2 regions of the Mesorhizobium sp. WSM4904 genome follow, and region 1 is predicted to be linked to the other one. Evidence: riboswitches for the same ligand, from Rfam matches in the RefSeq annotation. Region 1 holds a riboswitch; the other holds the start of a gene.
The links. A riboswitch is a leader RNA that binds a small molecule or an ion and turns the genes downstream of it on or off. The one in region 1 is predicted to bind cobalamin.
Positions count from the first base shown of each region.

Region 2: it holds a riboswitch for cobalamin, as region 1 does, so the genes downstream of both, QAZ47_RS17090 (DUF1636 family protein) here and QAZ47_RS23295 (ABC transporter ATP-binding protein) in region 1, are expected to answer to the same signal.

Region 1 is NZ_CP121354.1:4,852,290-4,855,493, forward strand. It holds gene QAZ47_RS23285 (iron ABC transporter permease) at 1-135, opposite strand, end outside; gene QAZ47_RS23290 (ABC transporter substrate-binding protein) at 165-1,112, opposite strand; gene QAZ47_RS23295 (ABC transporter ATP-binding protein) at 1,140-1,928, opposite strand; cobalamin riboswitch at 2,108-2,313, opposite strand; gene QAZ47_RS23300 (AraC family transcriptional regulator) at 2,521-3,204, shown strand, end outside.
Region 2 is NZ_CP121354.1:3,589,667-3,592,870, reverse strand. It holds gene QAZ47_RS17095 (winged helix-turn-helix domain-containing protein) at 181-1,380, shown strand; cobalamin riboswitch at 1,411-1,619, shown strand; gene QAZ47_RS17090 (DUF1636 family protein) at 1,659-2,084, shown strand; gene cobW (cobalamin biosynthesis protein CobW) at 2,087-3,124, shown strand; gene cobN (cobaltochelatase subunit CobN) at 3,156-3,204, shown strand, end outside.

The DNA.
Region 1 (3,204 bases):
TCCCGGCACGGCCTGGCCGTTCAGACCGGCCGCACGCGCCAGGGCGCCGAAAACCTCGCGAAGCGGTATCAGCGTCGAGCCATAGGCGATCGACAGCAGTGCGAGCGCGACCAGAAGGATCGCGCCCAGCGTCATGGCGAGGGTGAATGGCCTCTTGTGCAAGTCTAGAACGCTTCCGGATGCATGGCCCTGGCGATCTTGCCGATCGCCTCGATGTTGGCGGGTCCGGGCGTCAGCTCGGCGTAGCGCAGAGCCACGAAGCGCTCGTTCCTGACCGCGTCGGTCTCCTTCATTGCCGGATGCGCCTTGAGAAAATCGAGCAGCTTCCGATAGCCGCCGCCATCTTGGTAGTCGAGCAGGATGAGGAATTGCGGATTGCGCGAAGCGACCGTCTCCCAGTCGGTGTTGCCCCAGCTCGTTTCCATGTCGGCCATGATGTTTTCGCCGCCCGCGGCGGCGATCATGGCGTTGGGGATGGCGAACTTGCCGGCGGTGAAGGGCTTGTCCTCGCCGGAGTCGTAGAGGAACACGCGCGTGCCCTTACGGTCGCCCACCTTGGCGGTGATGTCGGCGAGCTCGGCCTTCCAGCCGGCGACCAGCTTATCCGCCTCGGCCTCCTTGCCGAAGATCTTGCCCAGCTTCTCGACATCGCCAAAGAGCAGGTCCATCGAGGCGGCGGGCCGGTTCTTGTCGAGATGGACGCAGCTCTCGGTCAGCACCAGCGTCTTGATGCCGTGCGGGGCGAGCGTGTCGGGCGTGACCTCGCCGCCCGGCTTCATGCCGTAGTACCAGCCGGCGAAGAAGAAATCGGGCTCGACGGCGACGAGGTTTTCCAGCGTCGGATATTTCGGCGCGAGCTCCGGAATAGACCCTTGCTCGGCCTTGAATTCGGGGCCGACCTTGTACCAGCCGGTGATGCCGGTGAGCCCGACGATCGACGGCTGCAGCTTCAGCGCGAAAGCCATCTCGGCCATGTTGAGGTCCTGGATGACGGCGCGCTTCGGCGGGGCGTCGAAGGTGAGCGGCTTGCCGCAACTGTCGACGGTGACCGGGAAGGCAACAGCCGCCGAGGCGAAAAGCGACAAGGCAAGGGACGGCACGAGGCGTTTCATCGGAAGATTGCTCCTTGTTTGGACGGTTCAGGCTGACGAGGAAGCGCGACCGGCAAGGTCGAAGACGGTGAGCTCGCGATCCTCGGTCGGGTGCTGCAGATGCAGCACGTCGATGCCGAACACCTCGCGGATGAGCGGCTGCGCCAGCGCCTGGCGCGGCGGCGCCAGCGCGTGCAGCCGGGCGTTGCTCATCACCGCGACACGGGTGGCGAAGGGCGCCACCAGAGCGAGATCATGCAGCACGGCGACGACGGTCATGCCGAAGCCGGCCACCAGGTCGAGCAGCTCGCCGCGGGCGCGCGGATCGAGGTGGTTGGTCGGCTCGTCGAGGAACAGGATTTTCGGCTCCTGCGCGATAGCGCGGGCGAGCTGCGCGCGCTGGCGTTCGCCGCCGGACAGCGAGCCGATGGTGCGCGCGAGCAGCGGCAAGAGCCCGGTCCGCCGCAGCGCTTCGACGACGATGTCGCGGTCGTCGCGCCGGCGCCTCAGGCCGGCGTGCGGGACGCGGCCAAGCTCGACATAGTCGATGACGGCAAGTCGCGGATCCGGCTGGTCCGTCTGGCCGACGACGGCGATGCTGAGGGCGCGCTCGGCCGCTGCGATCCTGTCCAGCCGGCGTCCGGCCAGCCGTACCTCGCCGCGGCTCGGCGACAGAGCGCCGCACAGCATGCGCAGCAGCGTCGTCTTGCCGGCGCCGTTGGGGCCGACGATGGCCAGCCGCTCGCCCGCCGCCAGCGACAGGCTGACATTGTCGACCAGCGCGCGGCCGTTGGCCGTCGCGCCGAGGCCATGGGCTTCGAGGACCGGCGGCATCACGAGCCAAGCCCCGCCAGGTTGCCCGGATGGTATTTCCCGGCCGCATATCCGATGGCTTGATGGATATGATCGATGGAGCCGTCCAGCATTCCGTCACTCTCCAAAAATGGCGACGGAAGGATGCTGGACGAGCCGGCCGACAAGACCGGTGCCCGCGTCTCCTCCCGGCACACCCCGTCCGGTCAACTCGTGTCGATGGCAGGTCTCCTGGCTCGCGGGTCGTTGCGCCATCCGCCTTCCCAGCCTTGCCGGCCAGTGGCGTTCGGATGGAGCTCGCCGCTCACAGTTGCGGGGGCAGCCACGGCCTCGACCCGAAGCAGGTCTCACCGTGTTCCCTTTTCACCCCTCGCCTTGCGGCTCGGGGACCATGACGCCACCATCGTAGGTTGTCCGCGCGCGAGTCGCAACGGGCCGCCGCGCATCCCCTCACTACAGCTGCCATTTTGTTCTCCCTTCGTTATGTAATAACGTTACGCACTAGAGAATGCCGCCTTCGTTTGTCAACATCGTTTCGACTTCGCTCACCGCGCAATTTCGATCAAACTGGCTGTCGGCGCGGTGGCTAGTGTCACCCCGCCAAATGCGAGGAGCCATGAACCCGACCGAGAAAGCGCTGTGGTTTGTCGAAAGCCGTCTGCCCGATGCGATTTCGCTCGACGATGTCGCGGCAAGCAGCGGCGTGTCGCGCTTCCATGTGACGCGCGCCTTCGGCGCCGCGACCGGACGGTCGGTGATGGGCTACGTGCGGGCGCGCCGGCTCAGCGAAGCGGCGCGCAAGCTTGCGGGCGGCGCGCCCGACATCCTGTCGGTCGCGCTCGATGCCGGCTACAACTCGCATGAGGCTTTCACGCGGGCTTTCCGCGAGCAGTTCGGCACCACGCCGGAACTGGTGCGCGCGCAGGGCTCGACCCAAAATCTCGACCTCGTGGAGCCTATCCTGATGGACAGTTCATTTCTCGCCGCACTCGAACCGCCGCGCTTCGAGACCAGCCGGCCCTTCCTCATCGCCGGTCTCGGCGAGCGCTACAGCTGCGAGAGCAGCGCCGGCATCCCGATGCTGTGGCAGCGCTTCGGCCCCTATATCGGCCACATTCCCGGCGAGGTCGGCGACGTCGCCTACGGCGTCTGCGTCAATGGCGACGATGCCGGCAATTTCGACTACATCGCCGGTGTCGAGGTGAGCGATTTCTCCGACCTGCCCAAGGAGTTCTTCCGGGTGCGGGTGCCGGCGCAGAAATACGCGGTGTTCACGCATCGCGAGCACATCTCGACCATC
Region 2 (3,204 bases), 1.3 Mb from region 1:
TTGTTCAAAATCCGGCGCTGGACGCCATATCGGAAGAAACTGGTCCGATCCGCTCCTGTTTGATTTCCTTCACTTTTTACTCCACTTTTCTCTCCTGACATATCTCCCGCCATTTGCCTGCTAGCATGGCTGGAATCACCGGCTGGAAATCAGGTAAACGGATCGAGGCAAAGGCACCTGATGAAGGAAAAAATCTCTCTTCGCATGGCAAGGCGCATCGCGCTCGGCGCGCAGGGTTTTACGGACCCTCGTCCGGGCGGCGAGCCCAACCGCCGGCACCTCGCCCGCGTGCTCTCCCGGACCGGCCTGCTGCAGATCGATTCCGTCAGCGCGGTGGTGCGCGCCCATTACATGCCGCTCTATTCGCGCCTCGGCCCCTACCCGCTTGCGCTGCTGGACAATGCAGCCGTGACCCGCAAGCGCGCCATCTTCGAATATTGGGCGCACGAGGCGTCGTTCCTGCCGGTCGAGACCTATCCGCTCCTGCGCTGGCGCATGCAGCGCGCCGAACGCGGCGAGGAAATGTATCTCGGCCTCGCCAAATGGGGTCGTGAGCGCAAGACGATGATCGACGAGATCTATAAAGAAGTCGCAGAACGCGGGCCGATCGCCGCCTCCGACATCGAGGGCCACAAGGGCAATGGCGGCTGGTGGGGCTGGAGCGAGGCCAAGCACGCCTTCGAATGGCTGTTCTGGGCCGGACGCATCACCACCGCTTACCGGCGCGGCTTCGAGCGCTACTACGACCTGCCCGCGCGCGTTTTGCCGCAGGCCGTGCTCGACCTGCCTGTACCCTCGGTCGAGGACGCGCATCGCGAATTGCTGCGCATTTCCGCCCGCGCCCATGGCATCGCCACCTATGGCGACCTGCGCGACTACTTTCGTCTGGCACCCGGCGACACCAAAGACAGGATCGAGGAATTGGTCGAGGCCGGCGAGTTGCTGCCGGTGCGGGTCGAAGGCTGGGACAAGATCGCCTATCTCCACAAGGACGCCCGCCTCCCGCGCAGGGTCGAGGCGCGCGCGCTGCTCGCCCCGTTCGACCCCGTCGTCTTCGAGCGCACGCGGACGGAAAAGCTCTTCGACTTCCGCTACCGCATCGAGATCTACACGCCGGCCGAAAAGCGCCAATACGGCTATTACGTGCTGCCCTTCCTGCTCGGCGACCGGATCGTCGCGCGTGTCGACTTGCGGGCCGATCGCCCGGCCAGCGTGCTGCGCGTCCACGCCGCCTATGCTGAAGCCGGCGCTCCGCCCGAAACGGCTGCCCAATTGCTCGAAGAGCTGAAGCAGATGCAATCCTGGCTCGGCCTGGAGGCGATCGAGGTGACGCCAGCCGGCGACCTTGGACCGGCGCTGGCCGACATCCGGGTGTCGTAGCCGCGCGTTGACAGGCGCATAGTCGTAAGCCTAAATCCTGACCCAGACGGTCTCCTCCCGGCAAAGGGAGGAGCCAAGAGGGAATGCGGTGCGGAGTTGAAAAATTCCAAATCCGCGGCTGTCCCCGCAACTGTGAGCGACGAGCCTCAGCCGAAAACCACTGGGATGTCCCCGGGAAGGCGGCACGAGAAGGCGATGACCCGCGAGCCAGGAGACCTGCCGTCTGAGACTTTAAGTATCCGAACGCCCGGCGGGTTTTCCGGGCAAGGAGCCTGGTTTTGGATCGCAACGGCAGTTTCCCGGCAAGCAGTGCGGACATTTCGTCCGAGTCCGACGCGTTGGCCGGCGTGACCGTCATCGTCTGCTCGTCCTGCCGCGGCGAGAGCGGTTCGGACGCGCATCCGCGCGCCGGCGCCCTGCTGGCCGAGGACACGCGCAGCGCAGCGTCGGGCCAGGATATCCGCATCCGCACTGTCGAATGCCTCGGCAATTGCAAGCGCCGCCTGAGCGCCGCGCTTTTGCGCGACGGCTGCTGGAGCTATGTCTTCGGCGACCTGGAAACGACCAGCGGCGCCGACCTCGTCGCCGGCGCGAAGCTCTTCGCCACGTCGACCGATGGCCTCATCCCGTGGCGCGGCCGGCCTGATTCCCTCAAACGCGGCCTGGTTGCTCGTATCCCGCCTCTCGATCTCCTGAAGGACTGACCATGAACGCTTCCGTTTCCCGTGTTCCGTGCACCGTCGTCACCGGCTTCCTCGGCGCCGGCAAGACGACGCTGATCCGCAACCTGCTCGAAAACGCCAAGGGCAAGCGGCTGGCGATCATCGTCAACGAGTTCGGCGAAGTCGGCATCGACGGCGAGATCCTGAAGGGCTGCGGCATCGACACCTGCCCGGAGGAGAACATCGTCGAGCTCGCCAATGGCTGCATCTGCTGCACCGTGGCGGACGATTTCGTGCCGGCGCTCGACCAGATCCTGTCGCGCTCGCCGAAGGTCGACCACATCCTGATCGAAACCTCCGGCCTGGCGCTGCCGAAGCCGCTGGTTCAGGCCTTTCAGTGGCCGACGGTCAAGAGCCGCGTCACCGTCGACGGCGTCATTGCCGTGGTCGACGGCCCGGCGTTGGCCGGTGGCCGCGTCGCCTCCGACATGGACGCGCTCCAGGCGCAGCGCGCCGCCGACGATTCCCTCGATCATGACGATCCGGTCGAGGAGGTGTTCGAGGACCAGATCGCCTGCGCCGACCTGATCATCCTGTCGAAGAGCGACCTGATGGACGCGGCGGGCTCGGAGCGCGCCAACGCCGTCATCGGCGAGCATGTGGCGCGTGCCGTGAAGGTGGTGCCGACGACGCACGGCAAGGTCGATCCGTCGGTCCTGCTCGGCCTCGGCCTTGCCGTCGAGGACGACATCGAGAACCGCAAGACGCATCACGACGACGAGCTCGACCACGAGCATGACGATTTCGACTCCTTCGTCATTGATATCCCGTCGATCTCGCATCCGGACGAGCTGGCAAAACGCGTCGCCCTCGCCGCCGAGCAGGAAAACGTGCTGCGCGTGAAAGGCTTCGTCGAGGTCGGCGGCAAGCCGATGCGGCTGCTGCTGCAGGCCGTCGGCCCGCGCGTCAATCACTATTACGACCGCGCCTGGACGGCTGCGGACGATCGCCGCTCGCGGCTCGTCGTCATCGGCCTCAAGGGGCTGAATCGCCCAGCGGTCGAGCGTATCCTCGCCGGCTGAGGCAAGCACGAAAAGCCCAACACGAAAAGCGATGCATATCCTCACCACGACATCCGCCTCGCTCGACGATCTCGCCGAGC